One region of the Bordetella genomosp. 8 genome, then DNA from elsewhere that is predicted to be linked to it. Evidence: predicted binding sites of a transcription regulator. Region 1 holds the regulator's gene; each other region holds the start of a gene.
The links. Region 1 encodes LexA, which represses DNA repair genes until DNA is damaged. Its sites were predicted from a motif close to ACTGTATNNNNATACAGT; they were not measured.
Positions count from the first base shown of each region.

Region 1 (5,116 bases):
TATCCGGCTGCGTCCACCTACCCTTTTGCGTACCCTTTGCGATCCGATGAGCACCCTTTTCAAGAACGTCGAATTGGCCCCGCGCGACCCCATACTCGGGCTGAATGAGCAGTACAACGCTGACACCCGGCCGGGCAAGGTCAACCTGGGCGTCGGGGTGTATTACGACGATAACGGGCGCATCCCGCTGCTGGCCGCGGTTCGCAAGGCCGAAATCGCCCGCATCGAAGCGGCTGCCGCGCGCGGATACCTGCCCATCGAAGGCATCGCCGCCTACAACAAGGGTGCGCAGGCCATGCTCCTGGGCGCCGATTCGCCCCTGACGGCGGAAGGGCGCGTACTGACGGCGCAGGCGTTGGGTGGCACCGGCGCGCTCAAGATCGGTGCGGACTTCCTGCGTCAGTTGCTGCCGCAATCCAAGGCATATATCAGCGATCCCAGCTGGGAAAACCACCGTGCCCTGTTCGAACGGGCCGGTTTCCAGGTCGAAAGCTATCCTTATTACGATCCGGCCACGCATGGCCTGAACTTCGAAGGCATGCTCGCCGGCCTGAAATCCATGCCCGCGGGCAGCGTGGTCGTCCTGCACGCCTGCTGCCATAACCCCACGGGCGTGGACCCCACCGCCGAGCAGTGGCAGCAGATCGCCAATGTCGTCAAGGAACGCGATCTCGTGCCCTTCCTGGACATCGCCTACCAGGGCTTCGGCGCTGGCCTGCAGGAAGATGCCGCGGTCGTGCGTCTGTTTGCCGGCATGGACATGACGATGTTCATCAGTTCGTCGTTCTCCAAGTCCTTCTCGCTGTACGGCGAGCGCGTCGGCGCGCTGACGGTGGTCGCCGGCAGCAAGGACGAAGCCACCCGCGTGCTCAGCCAGCTCAAGCGCGTCATCCGCACCAATTACTCGAATCCGCCCACCCATGGCGGCACGATCGTGTCGACGGTGCTGAATACGCCGGAACTGTTTGCCCTGTGGGAACAGGAACTGGCCGGCATGCGCGATCGCATCCGCCTTGTGCGCCGTCAATTGGTCGACAAGATCAAGGAACAGGGCGCCAAGCAGAATTTCGACTTCGTCCTGCAGCAGCGCGGCATGTTCTCCTATTCGGGCCTGACCTCGGCCCAGGTGGACCGGCTGCGCGAAGAACACGGCATCTATGCCGTTTCCAGCGGCCGGATCTGCGTTGCCGCGCTGAACAGCCAGAACATCGACACCGTGGCCAAGGGCATCGCCGAGGTGCTGAAGGGCTGAGGCCCCCAAGCGGACCCCGAGCCTGAATTTCTCGCTTCCCGGTTTACGGCATTGCAGGGCCCCTACGGGGGCCCTTGTCTTTTTGTGCGCCTATTGCCAGCCAATTGCCCACGATTGGGCCGGCCCCCCTTGCGTTTTCAAGCTGCGTCCCCCAAAATTCGAACCTGTATATCCATACAGGGAACAGGAACGCCCAATGGCCAGCAAACTTACCGAACGCCAGCAGCAGATACTTGACCTGATCCGCCAGGCGGTCGCCAGCACGGGGTTCCCCCCCACCCGCGCCGAGATCGCGCAGGCCCTGGGGTTTCGTTCGCCCAACGCGGCGGAAGACCATCTGAAAGCCCTGGCCCGCAAGGGCGCGATCGAGCTTACCGCCGGCGCCTCGCGCGGCATCCGCCTGAAAGACGCCCGCGCCGAAGGCAGCCAGGCCATGCTCCCCATCCCTTCGCTGTCGCAGCTCATGCTGCCACTGGTCGGTCGGGTGGCGGCGGGCAGCCCTATCCTGGCGGCCGAACACGTCGAACGCGATGTCGGCGTCGACCCGGCCCTGTTCGCCCAACGCCCGGACTACCTGCTCAAGGTCCGCGGCATGAGCATGCGCGACGTCGGCATCCTGGACGGCGACCTCCTGGCGGTCAAGAAAGCCAGCGAAGCCCGTGACGGCCAGATCGTGGTCGCCCGTATCGACGAGGACGTTACGGTCAAGCGTCTGCACCGCCAGGGTGGCCGTATCGAGCTGCTGCCGGAAAACCCCGAGTTCGAACCGATCCTGGTGCGCCCTGGGCAAGAATTCGCGTTGGAAGGTATCGCGGTCGGATTGATCCGCACGCAAGCGTTGCAGTGACCCGCTGCAGTAAGGCGCCGCAGTAAGGCGCGCCGACAGCAAAAAGGCCTGGAGCTCACGCTCCAGGCCTTTTCTTCGAGCTTTTGCGACCGCGCTCAGTGCTTGATCACGGGATCGACCGACTCCGGCGACGACGCCGCGGGCGTCACCATCGGCTTGTCCTTCGCGTCTTCTTCCGAGATCGGCTCGGGCATGCGCTCCAGCGCGCGCTCCAACACCTTGTCGATCCAGCGAACCGGCACAACTTCGAGCTGGTTCTTGACGTTATCCGGGATCTCGGCCAGATCCTTGACGTTTTCCTCCGGGATCAACACGGTCTTGATGCCACCACGGTGCGCGGCCAACAGCTTTTCCTTCAAGCCGCCGATCGCAAGCACTTCGCCACGCAACGTGATTTCGCCCGTCATCGCGACATCTGCACGCACCGGAATACCGGAAAGCGCGGATACCATCGCGGTGGTGATCGCGATACCCGCGGACGGACCGTCCTTGGGCGTCGCGCCTTCGGGCACATGCACGTGCATGTCGCGCTTTTCAAACACGCTGTCGGCGAACCCCAGGCGACGCGCCCGCGAACGCACGACCGTGCGAGCCGCTTCGACCGATTCCTTCATCACGTCGCCCAGCGAGCCGGTACGCTGGATGGCGCCCTTGCCGGGCATGTCGGCGACTTCGATGGTCAGCAGATCGCCGCCCACTTCCGTCCACGCCAGACCGGTTACCTGCCCGACCTGGTTTTCCTTTTCCGCCATACCGAAGTTGTAGCGGCGCACGCCCAGGTAATCGTTCAGGTTCTCCGACGTCACCGCGATGGCGCTGGCGGTGCCATTGCCATCCGCGGCAGGCTTGCCCTCGCGCTCAGTCAGCAATTGCTTGACGACCTTGCGGCAGACCTTGCCGATCTCGCGTTCCAGCGCCCGGACGCCCGCTTCCCGCGTGTAATACCGCACGATGTCGCGCAGGGCCGATTCGTCTATCGTCAGCTCCGTTTCCTTCAGGCCGTTGTTCTTCAACAGCTTGGGGATCAAGTGGTCGCTGGCGATATGGACCTTTTCGTCTTCCGTGTAGCCGGACAGGCGTATGACTTCCATCCGGTCCAACAGGGCCGGCGGAATATTCAGCGTGTTGCTGGTCGCGACGAACATCACGTCCGACAGATCGAAGTCGACTTCGACGTAGTGATCCTGGAACGTGTGATTCTGCTCGGGATCGAGCACTTCCAGCAGCGCCGACGACGGATCGCCACGGAAATCCATGCCCAGCTTGTCGATTTCGTCCAGCAGGAACAAGGGGTTGCGCACGCCGACCTTGTTCATGTTCTGCAGGATCTTGCCCGGCATGGAGCCGATGTATGTACGACGGTGACCGCGGATTTCGGCTTCGTCCCGCACCCCGCCCAGGGCCATCCGCACGAACTTGCGGTTGGTGGCCTTGGCGATCGACTGCCCCAGCGAGGTCTTGCCTACGCCCGGAGGGCCGACCAGGCAGAGGATCGGCGCCTTGACCTTGTCGACGCGTTGCTGCACGGCCAGATATTCGAGTATGCGTTCCTTGACCTTTTCGAGACCGTAGTGGTCATCGTCCAGGACGGTTTCGGCATTGCCGATGGAATTGTTGACCTTGCTCTTCTTGCGCCATGGCAGATTGATCAAGGTATCGATGTAATTGCGCACCACCGTCGCTTCGGCGGACATGGGCGACATCAGCTTGAGCTTCTTGAGCTCGGCATCGGCCTTTTTGCGCGCTTCCTTGGGCATGTGCGCGGCGACGATCTTCTTTTCCAGCTCTTCGATGTCGGCGCCTTCTTCGCCTTCACCCAATTCCTTCTGGATGGCCTTCACCTGTTCGTTCAGGTAGTAGTCGCGCTGGCTCTTCTCCATCTGCTTTTTCACGCGACCGCGGATCCGCTTCTCGACCTGCAGGATGTCGATTTCGGTTTCCAGCTGCGTGAGCAGGCCTTCCAGGCGTTCGGCCGTACCGAAGATCTCGAGCATCTTCTGCTTTTGCTCGAGCTTCAGCGGCAGGTGCGCCGCGATGGTGTCGGCCAGCCGGCCGGCATCGTCGATTCCCGCCAGGGACGTCAGGATCTCGGGCGGGATCTTCTTATTGAGCTTCACGTACTGCTCGAACTGGGCCACGATGGCGCGGCGCAGGGCTTCCGTCTCGGATCCCTGGATGGGGTCGAGCTGGATGGGCACGACTTCGCAGGTGAAGTGCGTTTCGACGTCGTCCACGCGCGTGATGCGAGCGCGCTGCGCGCCTTCGACCAGCACCTTCACGGTGCCGTCGGGCAGCTTCAGCATCTGCAGGATGCCCGCCACGCAACCGATCTCGTAGACGTCTTCAGGCGACGGATCATCCTTGCCGGCCGACTTCTGCGCGACCAGCATGATGCTTTTACCGGCTTCCATGGCGACCTCGAGGGCGCGTATGGAGCGGGGGCGTCCGACAAAAAGCGGGATGACCATGTGCGGGAACACCACGACGTCGCGCAGCGGCAGCAACGGCAGGTCGATGGGTTCGGAAGGCAGGGTCTGAGTGCCAGACATAAAGATTCCTTGGGATGATCTACGTAGCGGCGATGCGGCGGAGTCAGTGAGCAATCCCGTCTATCGTCAGTTACGTCTGATATGGGAACAATAGCCGAAAAATCAAGTTTCCGGCCGGCGACCGCAAAAACGGTAAAAACCCGTCACGCGTGACGGGTTTTCCGATTACGCGGCGGCGTCCCTGACCTCGCCCCGTTCCGGCTTGGATGCCTGGGCGGCATCGTCCGCATAGATGAGCAAAGGCTGACCGTCGCCTTCGATTACGTTGTCCTCGAGCACGACGCGGCTGACATTGCCCAGGGAAGGCAGTTCGTACATCGTGTCCAGCAAGGCGGATTCCAGGATGGACCGAAGGCCGCGCGCACCGGTCTTGCGCTTGAGCGCCTTGCGGGCGACGGCGCGCAAGGCGCCCGGCCGAACGTCCAGTTCCGCCCCTTCCATCGCGAACAGTTTCTGGAACTGCTTGAC
Region 1 covers NZ_CP021108.1:3,775,353-3,780,468, forward strand. Annotated here, with positions in the region: gene CAL12_RS17195 (amino acid aminotransferase) at 47-1,252, shown strand; gene lexA (transcriptional repressor LexA) at 1,449-2,099, shown strand; gene lon (endopeptidase La) at 2,195-4,648, opposite strand; gene clpX (ATP-dependent Clp protease ATP-binding subunit ClpX) at 4,814-5,116, opposite strand, start outside.

Region 2 (5,116 bases), 330 kb from region 1:
GCGAAAAGCCGGTGCTGCTGTTTTCCGGCGGCAAGGATTCCTGCGTGCTGCTGCGATTGGCGGAAAAAGCCTTCCGTCCGGCCCGCTTCCCGTTCCCGCTCATGCACATCGATACGGGACACAATTTCCCGGAAGTCATCCAGTTCCGTGACGCGCGCGCGGCCGAGCTGGGCGAAACCCTGGTCGTGCGCAGCGTGGAAGATTCGATCGCGCGCGGGTCGGTGGTGCTGCGCAAGGAAACCGATTCGCGCAATGCAGCCCAGGCGGTGACGCTGCTGGAGGCCATCGCGGAATTCGGTTTCGACGCCTGCATCGGTGGCGCCCGGCGCGACGAGGAAAAAGCCCGCGCCAAGGAGCGCATTTTTTCCTTCCGCGACGAGTTCGGCCAATGGGATCCCAAGAGCCAGCGCCCCGAGGTCTGGAGCCTGTACAACACCCGCGTGCATCGCGGCGAAAACATGCGCGTGTTCCCGATTTCCAACTGGACCGAGCTGGACGTGTGGCAGTACATCGCGCGGGAAAACCTGGCGCTGCCGTCCATCTACTACGCCCATCGGCGCGAAGTGGTGCGGCGGCGCGGCCTGCTGGTGCCGATCACGCCGCTGACCCCGGCGCAGGCGGACGAACAGGTGGAGACGCTGTCGGTCCGCTTCCGTACCGTGGGCGATATTTCCTGCACCTGCCCGGTGGCGTCCGATGCGGCCGATAACCAGGCCATCATCGCCGAGACCGCGCTCAGCGATATCACCGAGCGCGGCGCCACCCGCATGGACGACCAGACTTCCGAGGCATCGATGGAGCGCCGCAAGAAGGAAGGCTATTTCTGAACCGACCCTGACGCCTGGCCGGAGCACACGCACATGAACGCAGTCAACGATTCTTTCCTTCCCGCCGGCGAGACGGCGGTCATACGCCTGATCACGGCCGGTTCCGTGGACGACGGCAAGTCCACGCTGATCGGACGCCTGCTGTACGACAGCAAAAGCGTCTTCGCCGACCAGCTCGACGCCATCGCGCGGGCCAAGTACAAGCGCGTGGCCGGCGACGGCATCGATTTCGCCTTGTTGACGGATGGGCTGGAGGCCGAGCGCGAGCAGGGCATCACCATCGACGTCGCCTACCGCTATTTCGCCACGCCGCGCCGCAAGTTCATCGTCGCCGACGCGCCGGGACATGAGCAGTACACCCGCAATATGGTGACCGGCGCGTCGACGGCAGACGTGGCCATCATCCTCATCGACGCCACGCGCGCCGCCGACGGCAGGCTGCTGCCGCAGACCAAGCGGCACAGTACGATCGCGCGCCTGCTGGGCATACGCCACATCGTCGTGGCGGTGAACAAAATGGATCTGGTGGCCTGGGACCGCGCGGTATTCGACCGCATCCGCGACGCCTACGCGGACCTGGCGGCGCGCATCGGCATCCCCGACTTCCAGGCGTTGCCCTTGTCCGCGCTGAACGGCGACAACGTCGTGACGCCGTCCGCGCACACGCCGTGGTACGAAGGGCCACCCCTGCTGTCCCTGCTGGAGTCGCTGGACCCCGCCGTCGAAGCGGCCGACGCGCCTTTGCGCTATCCGGTGCAATGGGTGGTTCGCCATGACGGCAGCAGCGCGCAGGACTTCCGCGGCTATGCCGGGCGCGTCGCCAGCGGTACCCTGCGCGCGGGCGACGAGATCCTGGTGCAGCCTTCCGGGGTCGGCGCGCGCGTGGTGGGGATACGCGCGCACGATCGGGAACTGGCCAGCGCGAGCGCCGGCGATTCGGTAATCGTGGTGCTGGACCGCGACGTCGACGTGTCGCGGGGCGATGTGTTGTCGCATGCGGGCGCGGCGGTGCGCACCGGCAAGGAGTTCGATGCGGAAGTGTGCTGGCTCGATACGCAGCCGCTGAATACGGCACGCCGCTATCTGCTCAAGCAAGGCACGCGCTTGACCACGGCGAAGGTGCGCGAAGTCGCGACGCGCCGCGATATCCATGAACTGCGCGAGATCGATGGCGACGTCGGGACGTTGGCGATGAACGATATCGGCAAGGTCCGCATCGTGACGCGCGATCCGCTGACGCTCGATCGATATGACGACATCGCGGCCACCGGCGCCTTCATTCTGATCGACGAGTCCACGCATCAGACCGCCGCCGCGGGCATGTTGCGTTGACTTCGTCGACGTCCCGCGCGGGTCGTCCGGTGACGATCGCGCGGTTGTCGCGAACGGCCGCCGTCGGCGGCGGGCGGGGCAGGGGCGGCGGCCCCGCTTTTACCACGCCAATCGCCCGCAAAGCCTTATTTCATGCGGGTTTTGCGGTAAAGCGACAGTCCGCGTCGAGCCCCGGAAAATGCCGCCAACGGCCACTGGACTTGGGGTAAAGTGGGACGTCGCCGAAAAAAAGGCGGTAGGTGCTTGTCAGAAAATACTGTATGGATGTACAGTACTATTCATGGCACGTACCGATCATTCCGTTTTTGCCGGTTCTGGGTCCCCGGCTGCCGCCCCCGCCGCCTTGCGCGGTCGGGGTGCGGTTACTAATGTTCGGCACCGCTTCCAGCGCGACGACCGCAGTACCGCCGATCCGGCGGACGAACCGGCGCTGGCAGACGGGGCCACCCCCGTCCGGCCCATCCTTCCCATACGTCCCCTCCCGCCGGCCGACACCCCCAGCGGCATTGCCACCACCGTGGCGGTGGAGCAGGCCCGCAAGCTGATTTCCCGCAACGATTCGCCCGACGTGCCCTTCGACCGGGCAATCAATACGTACCGGGGTTGCGAACACGGCTGCGTCTATTGCTACGCGCGTCCTACCCACGCCTACCTGGGATATTCGCCCGGGCTGGACTTCGAAACCCGGCTGGTGGCCAAGGCCAATGCGGTGGATGCCCTGCGGGCCGAGCTTGCCCGCCCCGGCTATCGCGTCGAGCCGGTCAACGTAGGGTCGGCGACCGACGTCTATCAGCCCATTGAACGCTCGTGGCGGCTGACGCGCGGGGTGCTGGAACTGCTGCTGGAAACCGGCCATCCGCTGACGATCGTCACCAAGAACGCGCTGATCGAGCGCGACCTGGATCTGCTGCAGGCCATGGCGCGTCGCAACCTGGTGGCCGTGTATATCAGCGTGACCTCCCTGGACGCCGATATTTCCCGCACGTTGGAACCACGCGCCTCGGCGCCCTGGCGGCGGCTGGAAGCCGTGCGCAAGCTGGCCGACGCCGGCGTGCCCGTCGGCGTATTGGCGGCCCCGGTGATTCCCTTTGTCACCGACGAATTCCTGGAGCGCATCGTGCAGGAAGCCGCCCGCGCCGGCGCGTACTACGCCAGCTACACCGTCGTGCGGCTGCCCTGGGAGGTCAAGCCCGTATTCGAAGAATGGCTGCAGGCGCATTTTCCCGATCGCGCCGAGCGCGTCCTGCACCGCATCGAAGACATGCGGGAAGGCAAGCGCAACGATCCCCGCTTCGGCACACGCATGAAAGGCACCGGTATCTGGGCCGACCTGCTGCGCCAGCGATTCGATATGGCGGTGCGCAAGGCCGGGTTGAACCGGCAGCGCCTGCAACTGGATACCAAGCAATTCGTCCCTCCGGCCCCATTCGTTTCCGGGCCGGGGGCTGTCCGTGGACCTGCGCCGGTCAGGCAGCTGGGTCTATTCGATTAAGTTGTCTCCAAGGAGCACTCGCATGAACCTAGCCGCCGAACCGCAATTCCCTACCAAATGGCCGTTTCCGCCCGTGCCGCCCAGCCGGCGCGGACTGGGCCGCCTGGGCGGTGTCCTGTCCCGTTTCCGTCCTGGCCAGGCGCGGCTCCGTGGCATGGCCACCCAGGTCGGCCTGACCGGCCTGGCCGGCACGGGTGACGTTCCGGGCGGTCCCGCCACCCTCACGGTTTCCACCATCGGCGGCGTTTCCGTGGCTGGCGCTACGGCAGAGCAGGGCGTGACCGTACGCCAGATGATCGTCGACGTGCTCCTGGTAGCCATGTGGGGCGCCATGATCCCCGGGCTGATGTGGCTGGGCGCCGTGGCGGGATTCTGACCCAGCCGCTTACCTAAAGCACTGATTTCATGTAGAATGCCGGGTTTTGCCAAGTGTCATCCTCTGCGTGCGGCGCATCATGTTGCCATGATATGGGGAACTCTTACTGGGGACCCCCGTTGGGACAACCCCTATTGGGACCCCCCATACATGGCACTCCATAACATGGCACCCTCATAACAATCGCACGGCACGATGATTTCGGAGTTTTCATGAACCTTATCGCTGTCCTGGAACAGGAAGAGATCACCCGCCTGACCGCCGACAAGACGCTGCCGTCTTTCGCCCCGGGCGACACCGTGGTCGTCAACGTCAACGTTGTCGAAGGCACCCGCAAGCGTGTGCAGGCCTTCGAAGGCGTCGTGATCGCCAAGCGCAACCGCGGCCTGAACTCGGCCTTCATCGTTCGCAAGATCTCGTCCGGCCAAGCCGTGGAACGTACGTTCCAGCTGTATTCGCCGCAGATCGCTTCGATCGAAGTCAAGCGCCGTGGCGACGTCCGTCGCGCCAAGCTGTACTACCTGCGCGATCGTTCGGGCAAGTCGGCTCGCATCAAGGAAAAGCTGGTCAGCCGTCAGGCTGCCGCGCAATCGGCCCAGGCTGCCGAATCCGCGGCGTCCTGATCTCGGGGGTACCACCGGCCGGTCCGCCAGCCGGACCCCAGCGCCTCGCCGGCCGCCAGAAAAGGCACCCCCAAGCGGGGTGCCTTTTCGTTTCCGGGCACTGTTTCCGAATACTGTTTCCCACTACCGTTTCCGGATCCTGCTCACCGTCCCTGATCCATCCGCCACATGCCCGACCAGCCCGCCTCGCCACGTCCGCGTCGTCCCATCGTCAGGCCCGCCTTCGATGCGGCGGTGCAACCGTGGGTCGCGGCCAACGAAGGCTTGCGGGCCGTGCCGCCGCAGGCCTTGGCGGTGGATGAGCTGCGCCGGGTGCTGCAGCATCCGCGCGGGCTGCCGGCGCAACTGCCTTTGAATGGCGATACGCGGTATCCCGGCCGGGAAGGCGCGCCCGTACTGGCGGCCGTGCTGATCCCCCTGGTCATGCGCGAACCGGGCGTGACGGTCATGCTGACACAGCGCACCG
Region 2 covers NZ_CP021108.1:4,101,419-4,106,534, reverse strand. Annotated here, with positions in the region: gene cysD (sulfate adenylyltransferase subunit CysD) at 1-827, shown strand, start outside; gene CAL12_RS18730 (sulfate adenylyltransferase subunit 1) at 861-2,159, shown strand; gene CAL12_RS18725 (PA0069 family radical SAM protein) at 2,440-3,651, shown strand; gene CAL12_RS18720 (hypothetical protein) at 3,674-4,027, shown strand; gene rplS (50S ribosomal protein L19) at 4,240-4,650, shown strand; gene CAL12_RS18710 (CoA pyrophosphatase) at 4,819-5,116, shown strand, end outside.
Region 2: the regulator LexA is predicted to act here: its motif matches at 2,415-2,432, upstream of CAL12_RS18725 (PA0069 family radical SAM protein).

Region 3 (5,116 bases), 1.6 Mb from region 1:
GGCTTCCATGGGCTGGCCCGTCCACGCGCGGCGCATCCATTCCATTTTCCGGGCCACGTGCTTGAGCTTGCCGAACATCATGTCGAGCCTGTCACGGTTGGCGTCCAGATGCGCGCGGCCTTCTTCCGACAGGTGATAGCGCTTCTTGCTGCCTTCGAGTTCAACGGTGGCGTAGCCGATTTCTTCCAGGTAGGTCAGCGCGGGATAGATCATGCCGGGGCTGGGTGTGTAGAAGCCGCTGCTCATCGCGCCCAGGGCCTTGATCAACTCATAGCCATGGCTGGGATTTTTTTCCAGGATGCCCAGCAGCATCAGCTGCAGTTCGTCGCCGCCGAACTTGCGCCCGCGTATCCAGCCGCGATCGCCGCCGTCGTGATCGCCGTCATCGCCGCGATGGCCGTGGCGCCCGCGATGACCGCCGCCGTGGCGGCCGACCATGCCGTGATGCATGCCCCAGCCGCCCATGCCCATGCCGCCCATGGCGCGGCGCATGAAAAACCAATGATGGAAAGGAAAGTTCATGACGTCCTCTATATCGTAAGACATATATCGTACGATATACACGCTTGAGTAGCGTGTCAACAGTCGCGTGCACGGTCGCCTGCCGAGTTGCCGACCGGGTCGCCGACCGGGTCGCCTGAACGGTCCCGTCAGCGGACATGGACAGCGGGCGTAAAAAAGCCGGCTTGCGCCGGCTTTGGATATCGACATCCTTTCGTGTGCGGACCTGCTCAGGTCCAATCGTCGGATCCGCTGCTGCTGCCGTCGTCCCAGGAACCGCCATCGCTGGAAGAACCACCATCGTCCCAGGGATTGCCCACGTTCCAGGTGTTGTCGCCGCCGTCGTTGTTGGCGAGCTTGCGTTTTTCGTCATCGTCCCAGGAGCTGGCATCGCGCAGGCCGAAATCGTTGCCGCCCATGTCATAGCCTTGTTCGCCGGTAGTCGCCGCGCCGGCGCCGCGCGCGGGATCGACGTTGCCGATATTGCCTGCATTGTCCGAACCGCGATGCAGGACGCGGTCCATCAGGGCTTCTCCCGCGACCACGCCGGCGCCCACCGCCGCCCCGGTCGCCAGGCCGCCGAGGATGCCCGAGCCCATGCCGGGACCGGCCTGTCCAGGAGCGACGCCGCCGGGATAGCCGTAGCCGCCCTGGGGAGCGCCGGGAGCCCCGCCTTGCGGCCCGTAGGGTCCGTTAGGCCCATTAGGCCCGTAAGGCGAGGACGTACGCATGGGACCGTAGCCGCCGTTGGGACCGCCATAGGGTCCGGCCGCGCCGTTGGCGCGCCTGCGTGCGCGCATGACCAGGGACACGACGATCAACAGCCCGGCGATCGCCAGCACCATCCCCCAGGGAATGCCGGAAAACGTGCCTTGCGCGCGCGATGCGTTGCCGTTCGAAGCGATCAGGCTGCGCAGTTCGTCCACGGCGCCCGGACGGGCGAAATTCTGGCTGGGATCCAGGCGGATCGCGGTATTGAGTTCCGCCTGGGCCTGCTGCAGCTTGCCTTGCTTGCCCAGTAATTCCGCTTCCACGAAATGCGCCTTGGCGCTGTTCGGATGATCGCGCAGGATCTGGTCCATCATCGCCTGGGCTTCGCGATAATTTCCCGCCTGCGCGGCCTGGTACACCTGATCGGGCGTGGCCTCCGCCGCATGGGCGTTGCCGCCCAGGAGCAGGCAGGCGGACAGCAGCATCGAGCCGGCGATGGACTTTGAGTAGATGGAGCGCATAGGGAATCCTCCCGTCAATGCGAATGAGATGACGCCGAACCGTCGAAGTTCAATAGATGGTACGCCGACGTTTCCATGAAGGACGTGAATCACAGCATATAGCGCCCCTGCTCTACCTTGGCGCGGGCTTGCAAGCCGATACGGTTTCGCGGGATTTTTACTGTATATTTGTCCAGTAGATCACTGCTCCCAACCGTTGCGCCCGGCCCTTACCGCCGGGCGTTTCCGCCCTTGCTCCGCCGTCATGCCGTCGCTTTCCATGCCGCCGCCCGAACAGATCCATCCCGCCCTGTGGCGGGGGACGCAGTTCGCGCGCACGGCGCGGGCGGCGGTGCCGACGGGGTATCCGGATCTGGAAAAGGAATTGCCCGGCGGGGGCTGGCCGCCCTCGGCCTTGAACGAATTGCTGCTGCCGCGCCCCGGCATCGGTGAAATACGCCTGCTGCGGCCGGCGTTGCAGGCCCTGGACAGGGAAGGCAGCATCGTACTGGTCCAGCCGCCCTGCGTGCCCAATATCGCGGCATGGACCAGCTGGGGGCTGGACCCCGCCCGGCTGCTGTGGGTAAACCCGGAACGCCCGGCGGATGCCCTGTGGTCGGCGGAACAGGTGCTGAAAAACGGCAGCTGCGCCGCCCTGCTGTGCTGGCTGCCGCAGGCGCAGCCGGAATCCCTGCGGCGGCTGCATCTTGCGGCGCAGACCGGCGCCACCCTGTTCTTCTGCCTGCGTCCGGCGCGCGCCGGCGCCCAGGCATCGCCGGCGCCACTGCGCCTGGCGCTGGCGCCGGCCGGCGACGGATTGCAGGTGGATATCGTCAAGCGCCGCGGGCCGGTGTGCGGACATTCCCTGTATATCGCACTGGACCGGCGCGCGCCCGTGCGGGACATCGCACGGCCCACGCACGACCTTGTTTTCGATCACCATGCAACTCTGGATCGCCGTCTACCTGCCGAGGCTGGCGCTTGATGCCCTGCATCCGCCGTGGCCCCTGGAGGTCACGGCATGCGCGGTCATCGAGCAGGAATGCGTCATGGCCCTGACGCCGGCTGCCGCCAGCCATGGCATTACCCTGGGCATGCGCCGCGCCGGCGCCAATGCCCTGGCGCCGCACGCCATTTTGCTGGACCGCGACCTGGCGGCCGAAGGCGCGGCATTGGAAGGCGCCGCGCTGGCCCTGCTGCAATACACGCCGGACGTCGCGCTCGGCGACCAGCACGCCCTGCTGCTGAACGTAGGCGCCAGCCTGCGCGTATTCGGGGGGCCGCGCGCCCTGGCGCGCCGCGTCGCCGGCACGTTGCGCACCCTGGGCTTGCAGGCGCATCTGGGCATCGCGCCCACCGCGGGCGGAGCCTGGCTATTGGCGCGCAGGGCCGATACCGAGCCACGCCATGCATTGACGATGGCGCGCCTGGCGCGGCGCCTGGACGCCCTGCCCTGCGCCCTGCTGCCGCAAGCCCAGCCCCATCTGGAATGGCTGCACGGCATCGGTTGCCGCGATTTCGGCTTCCTGCGCCGCCTGCCCCGCGCCGGCCTGCAGCGCCGCTGCGGAACGGCGCTGCTGAAAACCCTGGATGCCGCTTATGGCGACGCGGCGCAGGCGCATGCCTGGATTTCTCCGCCACTGGCCTTCAAGCGCCGCTTCGAATTGATCGAACGCATCGAGCACACCGATGCGGTGCTGGCGGTGGCGCGCATACTGGTGGAACAGATGAGCGGCTGGCTGACCGCGCGCCAGCGCGCCGTGCCGCGATTGACGCTGGCCCTGGAGCACGAACGCGGCCGCCATGCGCGGCCCCCCAGCCTGCTGGAATTGACCTTGGCCGAACCGGCCTGGCAACCGGCGCATCTGCTGGGCCTGCTGCGCGAACGGCTGGATCGCATGACGCTGCAGGCGCCGGTGGTCGCGCTCGTGCTGGACGCGCCGCACACGGTCCCGCAACCCGCGGCCAATACCACGCTGTTTCCCGAACCGGCCCAGGTCGCCAGCGAACGCGCGCGCCTGCTGGACATGCTGACGGCCCGGCTGGGCGCCGACCGGGTACTGCGTCCCGACCCCGTCGCCGATCATCGGCCCGAAGTCGCCAATCGCTGGACCGGCATGCATGGCGCGGCCGGGTCCAGCGAGCCCGCGCCCACGCTGGACCGTCCCTTCTGGCTGCTCAATCCGCCACAGCCGCTGCAAGTGCGACGCCATCGGCCCGTGTACGGAACGCCATTGAAACTGGTGCGCGGTCCGGAACGCATCGAAAGCGGCTGGTGGGACGAAGCCGCGGCGGTACGCGATTATTTCGTGGCGGAAGATGACCACGCCGCGCGCTATTGGGTCTACCGCGAACGCGGCGTGGACGATGCGCGCTGGTATCTGCATGGGCTGTACGCCTGACACGCCGAACCGGACACGCCATGCAAGCATCCGATGAATCCATCGCCATGATTCCCGCCTACGCGGAACTGGGGTGCATGACCAACTTCACCTTCCTGCGCGGCGCCTCGCATGCGGAAGAACTGGTGACGCGCGCCGCGGAATTGGGTTATGCCGCCCTGGCCATCACCGACGAATGCTCGGTGGCCGGCGTGGTGCGCGCGCACGTCGAAGCGAAAACGCTCAAGCTGCCCCTGATCATCGGCAGCTATTTCGAACTAAACGATCCCGCGCACCCCGACCCCACACGCCTGATCCTGCTGGCCCAGACCCGCGAAGGCTACGGCAATCTTTGCGAATTGATCACCATGGCGCGCACCGGCGCGGCCATAAAAGGCTCATACCTGCTTGCGCCTTCCCAGCTGGAACGGCCGCCGGCGGAATATGCGCACCTGGCCGGCCTGCCCGAATGCCTGGCCATCCTGGCGCCGGCGCAAGACATCGACGCCGGCCGGCTGGCCGCCCAGGCACGCTGGCTGGAGCAGGTATTTCCCGGCCGCGCGTGGATGGGACTGATGGCCAGGCACCAGTCGCGCGACGACCTGCATCGCGCCACCGTGGAAGACACCGCGCGCGCCTGCGGCTTGCCGATCACCGCGCTGGGCCTGGCGGAAATGCATGTCCGTTCACGCAAGCCGCTGCACGACACGCTGACCGCCATCCGCCTGGGCAAGCCGGTCAGCGAATGCGGCTACGCGCTGGCCGCCAATGCCGAACGCCACTTGCGTTCGCGCCTGCAACTGGCCCAGCTCTATTCCCCGGAAGCGCTGCGCCAGACCCTGGAAATCGCCAACCGCTGCACCTTCAACCTGGACGAGCTGCGCTACCAGTATCCCGACGAAATCGTGCCGCCCGGCACCACGCCGGCCTCCTACCTGCGCGCCGAAGCCTATGCCGGCGCGCACCGCCGCTTCGGCGAACAGATACCCGCCGCCATCACCGCGCAGGTCGAAAAGGAACTGG
Region 3 covers NZ_CP021108.1:2,216,770-2,221,885, reverse strand. Annotated here, with positions in the region: gene CAL12_RS10255 (PadR family transcriptional regulator) at 1-522, opposite strand, end outside; gene CAL12_RS10250 (tetratricopeptide repeat protein) at 732-1,733, opposite strand; gene imuA (translesion DNA synthesis-associated protein ImuA) at 1,993-2,697, shown strand; gene CAL12_RS10240 (Y-family DNA polymerase) at 2,654-4,114, shown strand; gene CAL12_RS10235 (error-prone DNA polymerase) at 4,135-5,116, shown strand, end outside.
Region 3: the regulator LexA is predicted to act here: its motif matches at 1,893-1,910, upstream of imuA (translesion DNA synthesis-associated protein ImuA).